One region of the Buttiauxella agrestis genome, then DNA from elsewhere that is predicted to be linked to it. Evidence: predicted binding sites of a transcription regulator. Region 1 holds the regulator's gene; each other region holds the start of a gene.

The links. The regulator ArgR, encoded in region 1, controls arginine synthesis, uptake and breakdown. The targets are predictions, from matches to a motif close to ANTGAATAAAAATACANT.
Region 2: the regulator ArgR is predicted to act here: its motif matches at 2,819-2,836, upstream of argC (N-acetyl-gamma-glutamyl-phosphate reductase).
Region 3: the regulator ArgR is predicted to act here: its motif matches at 2,878-2,895, upstream of argA (amino-acid N-acetyltransferase).

Annotation. Positions count from the first base shown of each region.
Region 1 is NZ_UIGI01000001.1:464,574-470,224, forward strand. It holds gene aaeB (p-hydroxybenzoic acid efflux pump subunit AaeB) at 1-371, shown strand, start outside; gene DY231_RS02320 (NAD-dependent succinate-semialdehyde dehydrogenase) at 446-1,900, shown strand; gene DY231_RS02325 (barstar family protein) at 1,934-2,206, shown strand; gene yhcN (peroxide/acid stress response protein YhcN) at 2,275-2,541, opposite strand; gene yhcN (peroxide/acid stress response protein YhcN) at 2,658-2,921, opposite strand; gene argR (transcriptional regulator ArgR) at 3,307-3,777, opposite strand; gene mdh (malate dehydrogenase) at 4,211-5,149, shown strand; gene degS (outer membrane-stress sensor serine endopeptidase DegS) at 5,220-5,651, opposite strand, start outside.
Region 2 is NZ_UIGI01000001.1:4,811,093-4,816,743, forward strand. It holds gene DY231_RS22760 (argininosuccinate synthase) at 1-872, opposite strand, end outside; gene argB (acetylglutamate kinase) at 903-1,679, opposite strand; gene argC (N-acetyl-gamma-glutamyl-phosphate reductase) at 1,695-2,699, opposite strand; gene argE (acetylornithine deacetylase) at 2,884-4,035, shown strand; gene ppc (phosphoenolpyruvate carboxylase) at 4,277-5,651, shown strand, end outside.
Region 3 is NZ_UIGI01000001.1:948,678-954,328, reverse strand. It holds gene mltA (murein transglycosylase A) at 1-734, opposite strand, end outside; tRNA gene DY231_RS04585 (tRNA-Met) at 942-1,018, shown strand; tRNA gene DY231_RS04580 (tRNA-Met) at 1,088-1,164, shown strand; tRNA gene DY231_RS04575 (tRNA-Met) at 1,227-1,303, shown strand; gene amiC (N-acetylmuramoyl-L-alanine amidase AmiC) at 1,437-2,693, opposite strand; gene argA (amino-acid N-acetyltransferase) at 2,928-4,259, shown strand; gene recD (exodeoxyribonuclease V subunit alpha) at 4,282-5,651, opposite strand, start outside.

The sequences.
Region 1 (5,651 bases):
GCCGCAAAGAAAACCATCTGCCCGCGCTGTATCAGCAGCTTTTCTTACTGCTGAATATGTTCCCGGGTGATATCCCGCGTTATCGTCTGGCGCTGACATTAATCATTGCTCACCAGCGTCTGCGTGATGCACCGATACCGGTGAATGACGATCTTTCGGCATACCATCGCCAACTGCGTAAGACTGCAGACAAAGTGACTTCGGCCACCAGCGATGACAAGAAGCAGCGTTACTTCAATCAATTGCTGGAGGAACTGGACATCTACCAGGAAAAATTGCGTATCTGGGAGGCGCCGTTACAGGTCACCGAGCCGGTACGACGATTAGCTGAGGTGCTGCATAAATACCAGCACGCATTCATCGCCGCCTGACCCGAGCCGACGCCATGCGTCGGCTTTTTTGTATCTATACTTACCAGATGCCCAATTCATAACAGGAGAAAACTATGACAAATCAGGCACTCCAGGATAGTGAATTATTTAACACCGGTTATCTGGTCAATGGTGAATGGCGCAAACTCAGCGCAACCTTCGATGTTCTCAACCCGGCTTCCGGCGAAGTCGTCGCGAAAGTGGCAAAAGCGGGTAAAAAAGAGGCTGAAGAAGCGATTGCCGCTGCGGCTAAAGCTTTCCCGGCATGGCGTGCAAAAACCGCCAAAGAACGTTCCACCATCCTCTATAAGTGGTTCCAGTTAATTATTGAGAATAAAGCCTGGCTCGGGCGCTTAATGACCACCGAACAAGGCAAACCGTTGAAAGAGGCGGAAGGTGAAGTCGAGTATGCCGCAAGCTTTATCCAGTGGTTTGCCGAGCAGGCCAAGCGGGCAAACGGTGAAATTATTCCTCCTGCGAAACCTGGTTCGCGAATTTTAGCCACCCGGGAACCTATCGGCGTTGTTGCGGCTATTACGCCGTGGAACTTCCCAATGGCAATGCTGACTCGCAAACTCGGCCCGGCGCTTGCCGCGGGTTGTACCGGCGTGATTAAGCCTGCTAATAACACTCCGTTATCTGCATTTGCTTTGCTGGCTCTGGCGAAAAAAGCCGGTGTCCCGGATGGTGTACTCAACGCCGTGGCGGGGAATACGCAAGAAATTAGCGATGCGATTATGGCCAGCCGCGACGTTCGCAAAATTTCATTCACCGGTTCTACCGCCGTGGGAAAAACCCTGGTGCGTAATGCCGCTGAAACAATGAAAAAGGTGTCGATGGAGTTAGGCGGCAATGCGCCGTATATCGTCTTTGAAGACGCCGATATCGACGAAGCAGTGAAAGGGGCTGTCGCGAATAAATTCCGTAATGCAGGCCAGGTCTGCGTTAGCGTTAACCGCTTCTTTATTCAGGAAAAGGTCTACGACCAGTTCGTCAACAAACTCGCGGATGCCGTTAAAGCTCTGAAAGTGGGTAATGGCCTTGAAGAAGGTGTTGTTGTAGGGCCATTAATTGAAAAATCTGCGGTCGATAAAGTCCGTGAACATGTTGAAGATGCGCAGGCGAAGGGCGGAAAAGTGCTGGTAGGCGGGAAGATCCATGAATTGGGTGGCAACTTCTGGCAACCAACAGTGATAGTGGATGCCAACGATGATATGAAACTCGCGCAGGAAGAAACCTTTGGCCCGTTGGCCGCCTGCTTCAGTTTCAAAACGGAAGAAGAAGTGATTGAGCGAGCCAATAACACGCCATTTGGTTTAGCGGCCTATTTCTATACTCAGAATCTGGCTCGCGTATTCCGCGTCTCGCAAGCGATTGAAAGCGGGATGATTGGTATCAACGAATGCGCCGTTTCGACCGAGCTGGGGCCGTTTGGTGGTGTTAAAGAGTCCGGACTGGGTCGGGAAGGTTCCGTGTTAGGTCTGGATGAGTTTCTGGAAGTCAAAACCTTGCATATTGGTGGGCTGTAGTCACCACAATGCGAATGGGTTAGGTGGCAATCTATGAAAAAATACACCTTTGATTTTAGTCAGATAGAAGATCAGCCGGGATTCTATCGCCACTTTATCCAGGTTTTTCAACTTGAGAAAAAACAGGTTCACGATCTCGACAGTTTATGGGATGTAGTCGTTGGAGGCATTTTGCCGCTTCCCATAGAGATTGAATTTGTTCATCTACCAGAAATGCAAAGGCGGCGGTATGGCGCTTTGATTTTGCTTTTTGACGAAGCGGAAGAGGAGCTGGAAGGGCAATTGCGGTTCAACGTGCGTGGCTAACGCTGATTTAAACCCATAAAAAAGCCCCCGCGAGCGGGGGCAAAGTCGCCAGACTTGACGACGAGGGTTTATTTATACAGTTCAGCGGTGGCGTGCCAGGTATCGCCCGAACGTGCTTCGGTAATGCGATAAGCAGAGGCACCTTCCTGAGTCGCTTTCTGTGATAATTCATGACGCATATCCATTGGTGCGCTACCCACCTGGCTTACTGAAATACTGCCCATGGACTGCATGTTTTGAGCTTGTTCGTTAGTGACCTGATGTGCGGCTGCATTAGCGCCGAAAGAGATCACGGAGAAAAGGCTAAGTGCTGCGATGGTTAATTTGGTTTTCATGATGTCTACTCCTGAATAAGTTTTTCAACGACCGGAAGGGCTTAAGTGCATTTATTGTTCTTGGGGTCGTCATTTTGTTTAAACGGTAAATCACTATTATTTATGGCTAACGGCTGTTATTTGTACAGTTCAGCAGTTGCGTGCCATGCATCGCCAGAGCGTGCTTCGGTGATACGGTAAGAAGAAGCACCTTGCTCTTCAGCTTTTTTATTCAACATCTGGTGCATATCCATTGGTGCGCTACCTACCTGGCTTACAGAAATGGAACCCATTGGTTGCAGGTTCTGCGCTTGTTCGGCGTTAATCGAAGTGGCGGCAAAAGCACCAAATGACAGCATTGAAAGCAGGCTAGCGGCAACTACAGTTGATTTCATGTTCATAATTTTTACCTCGTCGTATTCTTTTATTGGGGTCTTCGTTTCGTGACCCTCATCACAAAATCAAGTATACACTAGTCACGCGAAAAATTAATACCCTGCTAACTATTCCCTATGAAACTTTACAATAATAGAGGCTTTTGATATTACGTAAAGTTATTAAAAAGTCGTTTATATTGCTGTTTTAATGTTAAATATAAGTAAAAACAATGAGATGGCAGGCTTTGATTTTTTGTGCGGTTTATCACATAACTGGCTGATGCAAGCGAGATTTAGGCTTAGAAAGAAGGTAAAACCGGGATTTACTGACAATTGATGTGAGCAGAGGGGATTGTTACAGAAGTGTTGTTCCCGTTGTTCGGTCACAACGGGAATGGCGTATTAACGCTTACAGTTCTTGTTCAAACAACACCAGAATCGCTTCAAACAATTCTTTCACGGTGAAGTTTTTCGCGGGGGTGGTGAAGATAGTGTCATCCCCGGCAATGGTCCCCAGAATACCTTCCGCTTTACCTAAAGAATCCAGCAGGCGCGCAATGAGCTGCGCAGCACCAGGGCTTGTATGAATCACAACAACAGCATCGTTGTAATCAATATCCAGCACCAGATTTTTTAGCGGGCTGGAAGTGGTTGGTACGCCAAGTTCTGCCGGTAAGCAATACACCATTTCCATTTTTGCGTTGCGGGTACGCACGGCGCCGAACTTTGTCAGCATGCGGGAAACTTTGGACTGATTAATGTTTTCAAAACCATCGTTTTGCAATGCATGGACGATCTCGCCCTGAGAACTGAATTTCTCTTCTTTTAATAGTGCTTTGAATGCTTTGACTAATTCTTCTTGTTTTGAGGAAATACGCATAGGTTACCCATTTAAAGGTCAACAAGGATAACATTATTATGCATTTAAATGAATTATTATGCAAATTAATGGCAGGGTGTCAGCCTGAAATAATGTTATGAAAGAGGCGGATTTTATCAAATTTTGTTATCGAGGAACATGCCTTCGTCACGACTCGAAAATATGTAGGTAAGTAAATCAAATGTTATCAAAATGATGTTGTTTTGCTGCGTAGGGAGGGGTAATGTAACCGCCGTTGATGTGACAACATCAGGTTGTGACCGGGCGCTCAGGCGTCGTTTCCACCCGGTGAGTAAATGCAGCAGTAACGCTTCAGGAATGCGTAACTTCGCAAACCTTAAGCGGGAAGATTGTAATTACCCCTTCTCTGGATTATGGTCGCCACCGCATGGAGTTACGGCACCTATTTGCTAACCATAATAAGGAGTTTAGGATGAAAGTTGCAGTCCTCGGCGCAGCAGGCGGAATCGGCCAGGCGCTTGCCCTTCTACTCAAGACCCAACTGCCTTCAGGTTCAGAACTCTCTCTGTATGATATTGCACCGGTAACCCCAGGTGTTGCAGTCGATCTGAGTCATATCCCTACTGATGTGAAAATTAAAGGTTTCTGCGGTGAAGATGCTACACCAGCGCTGGTTGGTGCTGATGTCGTGCTTATCTCCGCCGGTGTGGCTCGTAAGCCAGGTATGGATCGCTCTGACCTGTTTAACGTCAACGCAGGAATCGTGAAAAATCTGGTTCAACAGATTGCGAAAACTTGCCCGAAAGCCTGTATCGGTATCATCACTAACCCGGTGAATACCACGGTTGCTATCGCAGCAGAAGTGCTGAAAAAAGCAGGTGTGTACGATAAGAACAAATTGTTTGGCGTGACCACGCTGGACATCATCCGCTCCAACACCTTTGTTGCGGAACTGAAAGGCAAAAAGCCGACCGAGATTGAAGTCCCTGTCATCGGTGGCCACTCTGGCGTGACTATTCTGCCATTGCTGTCTCAGATCCCAGGCGTACGCTTCACCGAGCAAGAAGTTGCTGACCTGACTAAACGTATCCAGAATGCGGGTACTGAAGTTGTGGAAGCTAAAGCGGGTGGCGGGTCTGCAACACTGTCAATGGGTCAGGCTGCTGCACGCTTTGGTCTGTCTCTGGTACGTGCGCTGCAAGGCGAAAGCAACGTGGTTGAATGCGCGTATGTTGAAGGTAACGGCGAGCACGCTCGTTTCTTCTCTCAGCCATTGCTGCTAGGCAAAAACGGTATCGCAGAGCACAAGTCTTACGGCAAACTGAGTGCGTTTGAGCACCAGGCGCTGGAAGGCATGCTGGATACTCTGAAGAAAGACATTACCCTTGGCGAAGAGTTTGTTAACAAATAAACCCTGCGCTTAAGCGAAAAAAAACCGGAACACTGATTCCGGTTTTTTATTGCCTGCAATTCACTGTTTATTAGTTAGTTGCGGGATATTCCTGAATTGTTACCTGCAACGTCAGCTTCTTATCTTCACGCATCACTTCAACAGGAATGACTGAGCCTGGGCGAATCTCTGCCACCTGGTCCATTGTCCCCAATGCGGATATAGCCGGTTTATGGTTCACGGAGATAATCACGTCATTCACCAAAAGACCTGCTTTTGCTGCCGGGCCATCAGGGGTAACTTCATTAACGATGATCCCTTGAATTTGATCGATACCCGTTGCCGGGCCATGCAATGGCGTAATTTCACGACCGCCAATGCCAATATAACCGCGAATTACGCGTCCATCGCGGATCAGCTTATCCATGATTTTTGTCGAAAGCTGAGTCGGGATCGCAAAGCCGATACCTTCAGGGGTTTCGCCATCGTTACTTTTATCAAACGATAGGGTGTTGATGCCCAT
Region 2 (5,651 bases), 4.3 Mb from region 1:
CGCAGAGCCGCCATCATAATGGTGCCCCCTGGAGTTTCGTAGCAACCACGGGATTTAATCCCTACCAGACGGTTTTCGACGATATCAATACGACCGATGCCGTGCTTAGAACCCATCTTGTTCAATGTTTCCAGGCACTGGAATGGCGTCATCGCTTCGCCGTTTACGGCAACGACTTTGCCTTTCTTAACGGTAACGGTAACTTCTTCTGCCTGATCGGGCGCTTCTTTAGGATCAACAGTCCAGACCCAGCAATCTTTGTTCGGTGCATTCCACGGGCTTTCCAGCACGCCGCCTTCGGTAGAGATGTGCCATGCGTTTTCGTCACGGCTATAGATTTTCTCAAGAGAAGCGGTAGTCGGGATGTCACGCTCTTTCAGGTAATCCAGCAGTGCTTCACGGGAACGCAGGTTCCACTCACGCCATGGCGCAACCACTTTCAAATGTGGAGCCAGTGCAGCCCATGCAGACTCGAAACGCACCTGGTCGTTTCCTTTGCCGGTCGCACCGTGACACAGCGCATCTGCGCCCACTTTGTTTGCCACATCAACCAGCGCTTTAGCGATAAGCGGACGCGCCATAGAAGTCCCCAGCAAGTAGGTGCCTTCGTACAGTGCGCCGGTCTGCAATACCGGGTAAACGTAATCGCTGATGAACTCTTCGCGCGCATCAACGACGTAGCATTCAGTGGCGCCAGAGCGCAGGGCTTTTTGCTCAACGCCTTGCAGGTCTTCACGATCCTGGCCGATATCCACTACACACGCGACCACTTCACAGCCGCCGTAGTTTTCTTTCAGCCATGGAATGATGGCAGAAGTATCCAGGCCGCCAGAGTATGCGAGAACGATTTTTTTGATTCCGTGATTTTGCATTGTCTTATCCTTCAAAAACTTAATTTTAAACTAGGCCAGAATACGGGTGCCGATGGCGACGCCGTTAAACAAAGAGGGAAGCTGTTCCGCATGACGCCAGGATGCAATATCCACCGGGCGACCCAGCGTGCGTGCTGCATCCAGCGCCGCGTTAACTTTCACTATCATGCCGTCGGTAATAATGCCCTGAGCGATTAACTGCTCCGCTTTCGCCGCCGTCATTTCTGCAATACGTTGCCCTTTGCCATCCAGAATCCCGCTCACGTCGGACAGCAGAATCAGGTCAGCACCAAGCGTTGCCGCCAGCGCCGTCGCCGCCTGGTCAGCATTCACGTTCATCAACTCGCCTTCGGCGGTCACGCCAATAGAGCTGACAATCGGCAGGAAGCCAGAATCTAAAAGCGTGGTAATCAACTTTGCCGAACCCGGTTTCGCCAGGCCCACATGACCCAACGCTTCATCGAGTTTGGTCACGGTTACGCTGTCGCCATCACCTAGGCAAAGACCGACACCATTGATGCCATGCTTTTTCGCCCACGCCAACAACGTTTTGTTCGCCGTACCCGCCAGCGCACCGGTAATAATGTCAATCTGGTCAGCAGGCGTCACACGCAGGCCGTTTTTCTTCGTCACCGGCAATGAGAGCTTTTTCATTAACTCATCTACCAGGCATCCGCCGCCGTGCACAATAACCAGCGGGCGTTGATGGGATTCGCGGTAATTGACCAGCGCGGTAAACAGACGCTCCAGCGCTTCTTCGCTATCCAGCAGCACGCCACCTAATTTGATAATTAATGGATTCATCATGTCACCCGGCGTTAATTAAATAAGAGACTGTGTTTCGGCAAAGCCAAAACGAATATTCAGGCACTGCACTGCTTGAGCCGATGCACCTTTAAGCAGATTGTCTTCAGTTGCGACAACAATCAGATGCTCACCCTGCACGGCAAAACCAATATCGCAGAACGGCAGGCCAACAACATTTTTTAGCGCTGGCACACCATTCTCATACAGGCGCACCAGAGGTTTATCTTGATATGCCTGGTTAAAAGCATCAGCGACTTGCTGCTGCGTCACGCCATCTTTCAGGCGGCAGGTAATGGTTGCCAGAATCCCACGCGGGAAATTGCCCAGGTGCGGAGTAAAAATGACTGGCGTCCCCAAATGCGTGACAATTTCGGGATGATGGCGATGGTTAAAAATGCCATACGGTTGCAGGCTCACTTCGCAGAAACTGTTGGACATCGCCGCTTTACGCCCGGCACCGCTAACGCCGCTGGTCGCATTGATAACCGGCCACTGGTTCAAATCCAGCAGTCCGCCCTCAATCAAAGGTTTTAACGCCAGTTGCGAAGCCGTTGGGTAACAGCCCGGAACGGAGATCAAACTGGTTTCTTTCAGCTTGTCGCTTTCCCATTCCGCCAGGCCATAAACCGCTTGCTCAAGCAATTCAGGATGCTGATGCGTAAAGCCATAATAGAGCTGATAGAACCTGGCATCGTTAACGCGGAATGCACCGGAAAGATCGATGACGACACAGCCTTTCGCCAGAAATTGCGGCGCCAGGTCATGGCTCACTTCATGGGCTGTTGCGAGGAACACCACATCTACGCCGTCAGTAAATTTGCTGATATCTGACATTGGCTGTAACGGCAAGTCGACGATACCTTTTAGCTGCGGATGCAAATCAGATATCAACTTTCCTGCGTCATTACTTTGCGCTGAAACCGTCAATGCGGTTATGTTCATATGAGGATGGCGATTCAAATAGGTCACAAGTTCTGCGCCCGCATAACCGCTGGCACCAACAATCAGCGTATTCAACATCTCGGCTGTACACCTTCTTAGGTTGTGTCTGCTAAAGGTGTCAGCTGGTAAGCCATCACCCAACGTACATTTACGTGGTTAAATCCACCGGAACCTGGGGTTCCCTTACGGCAACAAATATTGTATTTTTATTCAATATAACTGCATGATTATGTATACCAACCCGAGCTAAGGCCTGTCAACAGTGAAGATGAAATTACCTCCTTTTATCGAGATTTACCGCGCGTTGATCGCGACTCCTTCCATCAGCGCCACCGACAGTGCGTTGGATCAGAGCAATGAGTCTTTAATCAATTTACTGGCGGGATGGTTCCGCGATCTTGGATTTAAAGTCGAAATCCAGGCGGTGCCGGGTACGCGCAATAAATTCAATATGCTGGCGAGCACCGGAAGCGGCGCTGGCGGGTTGTTGCTGGCGGGTCATACCGATACCGTGCCGTTTGATGATGGCCGCTGGACACGCGACCCCTTCACGCTGACCGAGCACGAAAATAAGCTCTACGGCCTCGGCACAGCCGATATGAAAGGTTTCTTTGCGTTTATTCTCGATGCGCTGCGCGATGTCGATGTCACGACGCTTAAAAAACCACTTTATATTCTGGCGACTGCCGATGAAGAAACGACGATGGCAGGTGCGCGTTATTTCTCTGAAACCACCAGCCTACGTCCGGATTGCGCCATCATCGGCGAACCGACCTCTTTGCAGCCAGTGCGTGCGCATAAGGGCCATATCTCGAATGCGATTCGCATTCTCGGCCAGTCCGGTCACTCCAGCGATCCGGCTCGCGGTGTCAATGCTATTGAGTTAATGCATGACGCTATCGGCCACATTATGTCGCTGAAAAACACGCTGAAAGAACGTTATCACCATGACGCTTTCACCGTGCCGTATCCAACGCTAAATCTTGGCCATATTAGCGGTGGCGATGCTGCCAACCGCATTTGTGCCTGCTGCGAACTGCATATGGATATTCGCCCGCTGCCGGGGCTGACATTAAATGATCTGAACGGTTTGCTTAATGAAGCGCTGGAACCGGTTAGCCAAAAATGGCCAGGCCGCCTGACGATTTCCGAACTGCATCCGCCAATTCCGGGCTATGAATGCGCCAAAGATCACCAGTTGGTGCAAGTGGTTGAGAAATTGCTCGGCGCGCAAACAGAAGTAGTGAACTACTGCACCGAAGCACCATTTATTCAAACCCTTTGCCCGACGTTAGTGCTCGGACCGGGTTCCATCAACCAGGCGCACCAGCCGGACGAATACATCGAAACACGTTTTATCGAGCCAACTCGCAAACTGATCACACAGGTAGTGCATCATTTTTGCTGGCATTGAAAAATAGCGATTCAGGGGGTTTTGCCCCCTTTTTACGCTGCTTTTTAGCGGATCCTCATAAGAAACGCTTATCCACGAAGTTAGTAATTAAATTTCATGAATTAGCGCAATTTATTCGTTTGCTGAAACGATTTCGTAGCAATTGACGAAAGTAGACTTACGTGGCTTTATAAAGACGGTGTTGAACCTTCACGGGTGAAATTAAATTACATATTAGATTGGATAGGGTGTCTGGGGTCATATGAACGAACAGTATTCCGCTTTGCGAAGTAATGTCAGTATGCTCGGCAAGTTGCTCGGGGATACCATCAAGGATGCGTTAGGTGAAAACATTCTTGACCGCGTAGAAACAATCCGCAAATTGTCTAAGTCCTCACGGGCTGGCAATGAAGCCAACCGCCAGGAGCTGCTAACCACGTTACAGAACCTGTCTAACGACGAACTACTTCCTGTAGCCCGTGCATTCAGCCAATTCCTGAACCTGGCCAACACCGCCGAGCAATATCACAGCATTTCCGCCAATGGCGAAGCTGCCAGCAATCCTGAAGTTATTGCTAAGACACTCCAAAAATTAAAAAATCAGCCCGATCTTAGCGAAGACGCCATTCGTAATGCTGTTGAGTCATTGTCACTGGAATTAGTGCTGACCGCGCACCCAACCGAAATTACCCGTCGCACCCTGATTCACAAGCTGGTTGAAGTTAACAGTTGCCTGAAGCAACTCGACCACAGCGACATCGCCGATTACGAACGCAACCAAATTATGCGTCGCCTGCGCCAACTGGTCGCTCAGGCCTGGCACACCGATGAAATTCGTAAGCACCGACCTTCCCCAGTAGATGAAGCAAAATGGGGCTTTGCGGTAGTAGAAAACAGCCTGTGGGAAGGGGTTCCAAACTACCTGCGTGAGCTGAACGAACAGCTTGAAGACAACCTGAATTACAAACTGCCGGTCGATTTTGTCCCGGTACGTTTCACCTCATGGATGGGCGGCGACCGTGACGGCAACCCGAACGTGACCGCTGATATTACTCGCCACGTCCTGCTGTTAAGCCGCTGGAAAGCCACCGATCTATTCCTGCGTGACATCCAGGTGCTCATTTCCGAACTTTCAATGGTGGAATGCACACCTGAGTTGAGCGAACTGGCTGGCCCTGACGCTGCGCAAGAACCTTACCGCTGCATCATGAAAGGCATTCGTCAGCAGTTGCTGTCGACTCAAGCCTGGCTGGAAGCTCGCCTGAAAGGCCAGCGCCTGCCAAAACCAGAAGGTTTACTGACTCAAAACGAACAGCTTTGGGATCCGCTTTATGCATGTTACCAGTCGCTGCAAGCGTGTGGCATGGGCATCATCGCTAACGGCCAACTGCTTGATACCCTGCGCCGCGTGAAGAGTTTTGGCGTGCCGCTAGTGCGTATTGATGTCCGCCAGGAAAGCACTCGTCACACCGAAGCACTGGGCGAAATGACGCGCTACCTGGGCATTGGTGATTACGAAAGCTGGTCTGAAGCAGACAAGCAAGCATTCCTGATCCGTGAACTGAATTCTAAGCGTCCACTTCTGCCGCGCCAGTGGGAGCCAAGCGACGATACCCGCGAAGTGCTGGAAACCTGCA
Region 3 (5,651 bases), 480 kb from region 1:
TCCTGCACTTCAGCCTGGCTGTGCGTTTCCCCCCAATGGCGAATCGCCTGCATCGACATATCTTCTTTCTTTACTTCGCCACGATCGATAAGCACTTTGCCGATACTGCGGTAAGCGTGGCCATTTTTGCCCGAATATCCGAAGAAGGTTAGTGGCTGCCCGTCGCCGAAATCGATATAGCCGCTGCCCTGCACATCCATAATGAAGTTATCCATTAAGGAGTTGCTGTAAGCAATAATGTAGCTGTCGCTCAACCCACCCCGGTAAATCTCCGCACGAGACGGCAGACGGCCGCGTTTTGGTGGCATACGGTAGATTGGATACTGGAACTCGCCCTGGCGGGTATAACGCGCCTGTACAACTGGCGTGTAGTAGCCGGTGAATTGCACGTTGCCGTAGTTGTCAGCACCTTCCATTTGCCAGGCATCAAGACCGTACTGACTTAGCTTGCTGGTATCGCCACCGGCATGCAGCCACTGTTGAACGGCACCGTAAACATCGCTCTTACTATTATAGAGGCGAGGAGAAGCAGAACGAATCTGGTTAACTTGCTCAGCAAAGTCACCACCGTTAATGGGTGCTCCCACCGCATCCGGTTGGTTTACGAGGGAGAAAGGCTGGGTAAACTTCCCGTCTTTATATTGCTGACCTTTATCTGTCGGTTTTGAGGAGCAGCCCGCCAGAATGGCAACCACTACCCCAGTTACAATGTACTTCGTCCAACGTCCTATCATTACTTCCTCGCCCGGTTACGCCGCTTTATCCCACGCGAAGATAGCAAACACGCTGCAAGATTTAAACGTGTTGCGCCTTGCGCAGCCCAGATGTGTTCGTTATTTGTACTTAAATTAAATTATTATCAGTTAGATGAGACAAATCGGGTATTTTTTAAAAAAAGGGTTGCATCAAAAGCCGAGCAGAGTATAGTGCGCTTCCACGGACGCGGGGTGGAGCAGCCTGGTAGCTCGTCGGGCTCATAACCCGAAGGTCGTCAGTTCAAATCTGGCCCCCGCAACCAATTAAAAAGTCGCTGAGTTTAGCGCGGTGATGAAAATCACTAGCAGTGAGTAGTAAATAGTTATACGGACGCGGGGTGGAGCAGCCTGGTAGCTCGTCGGGCTCATAACCCGAAGGTCGTCAGTTCAAATCTGGCCCCCGCAACCAACTAAGTCGCTGAGTATTCGCGCAATGATGAAAGTCATTTGGGTAACAAAGAAGTTTACGGACGCGGGGTGGAGCAGCCTGGTAGCTCGTCGGGCTCATAACCCGAAGGTCGTCAGTTCAAATCTGGCCCCCGCAACCAACATTTAAAGCACTCTCAGGAGTGCTTTTTTTGTATCTGAAATTTGGGTTATTTGGTGGATGACGCTTACGCTTATCCACTCTACGAAATGCCGTTGTAGGTCGGATAAGCGTAAGCGCCATCCGACAAAGTATTATCCGCGCCGCGCCAGCCGCGAGCTATCCGCAAAATACGCCTTGATGCCTGCCAGAATAGACTCCGCCACTTCCTGCTGGAACGTCGCAGTACGTAGCTTGCGCTCTTCCTCAACATTACTCAGAAACGCGGTCTCGACCAGAATAGAGGGAATATCCGGGGCTTTCAGTACCGCGAATCCAGCCTGATCGACGCTATTTTTATGCAGCTTGTTCACTTTGCCTAATCTGGCCAGCACTTCTTTACCAAATTTAAGACTGTCGTTAATCGTCAGCGACTGCACCATATCGAACATCGTATGGTCGAGATATCTGTCGCCACTCTTACTCACTCCACCAATTAAGTCGGCGGCGTTCTGCGTTTGGGCGAGGAATTTTGCTGCCGTACTGGTGGCACCTTTGGTTGAGAGTGCAAATACTGACGATCCGCGAGCGGCTCCGGACGTAAACGCATCCGCATGAATAGAAACAAAAAGATCCGCACGCTGCTTCTGCGCTTTTGCCACCCTGACTTTTAACGGGATAAACACATCCTCATTGCGCGTCATGTAGGCTTTCATATTCGCTTCTTTATCAATCAACGCTTTCAGGCGGCGTGCAATTTTGAGCACGATGTCTTTTTCACGCGTTTTATTTGGCCCAATGGCTCCGGGATCTTCCCCGCCGTGGCCGGGATCGAGCATGATAACAATTGGCCTGTCACGCCCTGCCTTGCCGGGCTGCGGCCCTTGCTCCGGAGACGGAGGCGTATCCTTATCCAGCTTGCCGTTATTGTAATCTTCGAGCAGCGCCAAAAGAGGATCCTGCTCGCTGTTCATATTGGCCGGATACAAATCCATGACCAGGCGTTCTTTAAATTCAGCAACCGGTGCCAGCGCAAAAAGATGCGGAGTCACATTCTGCTTGAGTTCAAAAACCATGCGCACCGTTTGTGGATCAAACTGCCCAACACGTGCTGACTTGATGAAAGGATCGTCGCCACGAATCTGGCCGCCAATTCCTTTCAAAACTGAATTTAAATTCACACCTTCTATGTCGACAACCACGCGATCGGGGTTGCTCAATGCAAACTGCTTATACTTTAGCTGCTTGTTCGATTCCAGCGTGACACGAGTGTATGACGAAGCGGGCCAGACGCGCACCGCAACCACCAGGCTTGAGGCAGCAAAGCCAACCTGGCTGACACTCAGTAGCCACATAGCGCCTGCGCCCTGCAATAAGCGGCGACGACTAATTAATGAACGGGAATCTGACATAGCTCTCCTGAGCGGTGTGTTTCCGTGAAACAAATAACCAATTTTATTTTTTGAGCCGAAAACTTTAGCGAAACACACTCGGGCTGTCACCCTTTAAAGGGTAAACATTCGCAATCAAGCACCTGGCTACGTGGATGCAGAAATTTCTGCTTTGTGGCAATTGCTGCTTGCGCCTGAGGCAATAAAAGAATAAAAATACAGAAATTACGAATAATCATGCAGTGAGGGCTTGCCGTGGTGAAGGAACGTAGAACCGAACTGGTACAGGGATTCCGCCATTCTGTCCCCTATATAAATGCCCATCGGGGAAAAACGTTTGTCATTATGCTTGGCGGCGAAGCCATTGAACACGAGAACTTTTCCAGTATCGTTAGCGATATTGGGCTGTTGCACAGCCTGGGAATTCGTCTGGTGGTGGTCTACGGCGCGCGTCCACAGATTGATGCCAATCTGGCTTCGCATAATCATGAGCCTATCTATCACAAACATACGCGCGTCACCGATGCCAAAACGCTGGAACTGGTCAAACAGGCCGCCGGTTTGTTGCAGTTAGATATCACAGCGCGTTTGTCCATGAGCCTCGGCAACACGCCGTTGCAAGGTGCACACATCAATGTCGTTAGCGGTAATTTTATTATCGCTCAGCCTCTTGGCGTGGACGACGGCGTGGATTATTGCCACAGCGGGCGCGTGCGTCGCATCGACGAAGAAGCCATTCATCGTCAGCTTGATAACGGTGCAATTGTATTGATGGGCCCGGTGGCGGTTTCCGTCACTGGCGAAAGCTTCAACCTCACGTCTGAAGAGATTGCCACGCAACTGGCGGTCAAACTAAAGGCCGAGAAGATGATCGGCTTCTGTTCTTCTCAGGGCGTTATCGACGACAACGGCAATATCGTTTCAGAACTGTTCCCCAATGATGCACAAAAACGCATTGAAGAGCTGGAAGAAGCGGGTGATTACCACTCTGGCACCGTGCGTTTTCTGCGTGGCGCGGTGAAAGCCTGCCGCAGCGGCGTGCGCCGTAGCCACTTAATTAGCTATCAGGAAGACGGGGCGCTGTTGCAAGAACTCTTCTCACGCGATGGTATCGGGACACAAATCGTGATGGAGAGTGCGGAACAAATTCGTCGCGCCACTATTAATGATATCGGCGGCATTCTGGAGTTGATTCGCCCGCTGGAGCAGCAAGGCATTCTGGTGCGCCGCTCGCGTGAACAACTGGAAATGGAGATCGACAAGTTCACCATCATCCAACGCGATAACCTGACTATCGCTTGTGCGGCGCTGTATCCATTCCAGGAAGAAGGGATTGGTGAAATGGCGTGTGTTGCGGTTCATCCGGATTACCGCAGTTCATCACGCGGTGAAGTATTGCTGCAACGCATTGCCACGCAAGCGCGGCAAATGGGGTTAAGCAAGTTGTTCGTGCTAACAACCCGCAGTATTCACTGGTTCCAGGAACGCGGGTTTATGCCAGTGGATGTCGAACTGCTGCCGGAAAGCAAAAAAGAGATGTACAACTATCAGCGCCGTTCAAAAGTGTTGATGGCAGATTTAGCATAGTTAAAAAGCTAGCCCTTCTGGGCTAGCTAAAACTTTCCATCAACCCGCTACGCCGTTCAGTTCTGGTCACAATTGCCTTTTCTAACACCCGATCATCGGCATACAGCGACAGCTTATTTCGAGCGCGAGTAATCGCCGTGTACACCAGTTCACGCGTCACCACAGCGGTGTACTGGTTTGGCAGCACCAGCGCGGCGTGGTCAAACTCAGAACCCTGCGATTTATGCACCGTCATGGCGTATGCCGTATCGTGTCCCGGTAAACGACTTGGCTGTACGGATTTAATGGTGCCATCCGGCATCGGGAACCAGACCCTTAACCCCTCGCCTCTATCCAGCGCAATACCAATATCCCCGTTAAACAGCCCCAACGAACTATCGTTACGAGAAACCATAATCGGCCTGCCGTTATACCAGCGCGATGTCGCCTGATTTGGCCGCTCAATTAACCGTTTTTGAATCAATGCCAGCTCGATGCGGCTATTCAAACCGCTGACGCCAAACGGACCTTCACGCAATGCACATAGCATTTGATAACGCCCGAAAGCTTCAAGAATAGAAGCTGGCTCTGCCTGATTGCGAATCAAGTCCAGGTATGGTCGATACCCTTCCACCGCATCGTCAATCATCGTGGCGTAGTCCGCCGTTTCACGCAGTGGTTGTTTAGTAATATCGCTAAAACCTTCGCTAAATACGGTTTTGACGCGCTTAATATCGCTGGCATTGACCGCAAATGCCAGTTGCCCGATGCCGGATTTACTGTCAAAGCGGTAGCTTTTTTGCAGTAAACACAAGCCATCACGCAACGCGCTCGCGCCGCTACCTTCTCCCGCTGAAAGCGTATAGCCAGTGAGCAGACTCAGCTCCGCCGCACGCTCAGGTGAATACCCATGCGTGACATAGTGGCAAATATCCCCGAGCACGGCCCCTGCTTCAACCGACGCCAACTGGTCGCGGTCGCCTAAGAAAATCACTCGCGCATGAGGAGGCATCGCATTGATCAGTTTTGCCATCATCGGCAAATCCACCATCGAGGCTTCATCCACCACCAGCACATCAAGGTGCAAAGGGTTTCCAGCATGGTAGCGCAAGCGTTGGCTGTTCGGTTGCGCACCTAACAAACGGTGCAATGTGCAGGCATCGTTGGGTAATGAGGCTTTTTGCGCTTCATCTAACGGCAAGCGGCGCAACGCCGAACCCAATGATTCCGTTAAGCGGGCTGCGGCTTTCCCCGTCGGCGCGGCGAGTTGAATCCGCAAAGACGGGGCATCCGAAAGCTGGACTAGCGCGGCGAGCAATTTCGCCACCGTGGTGGTTTTACCGGTCCCCGGCCCACCTGAAATCACCGATATACGACGGGTTAATGCCACGGCTGCGGCCACTTTTTGCCAGT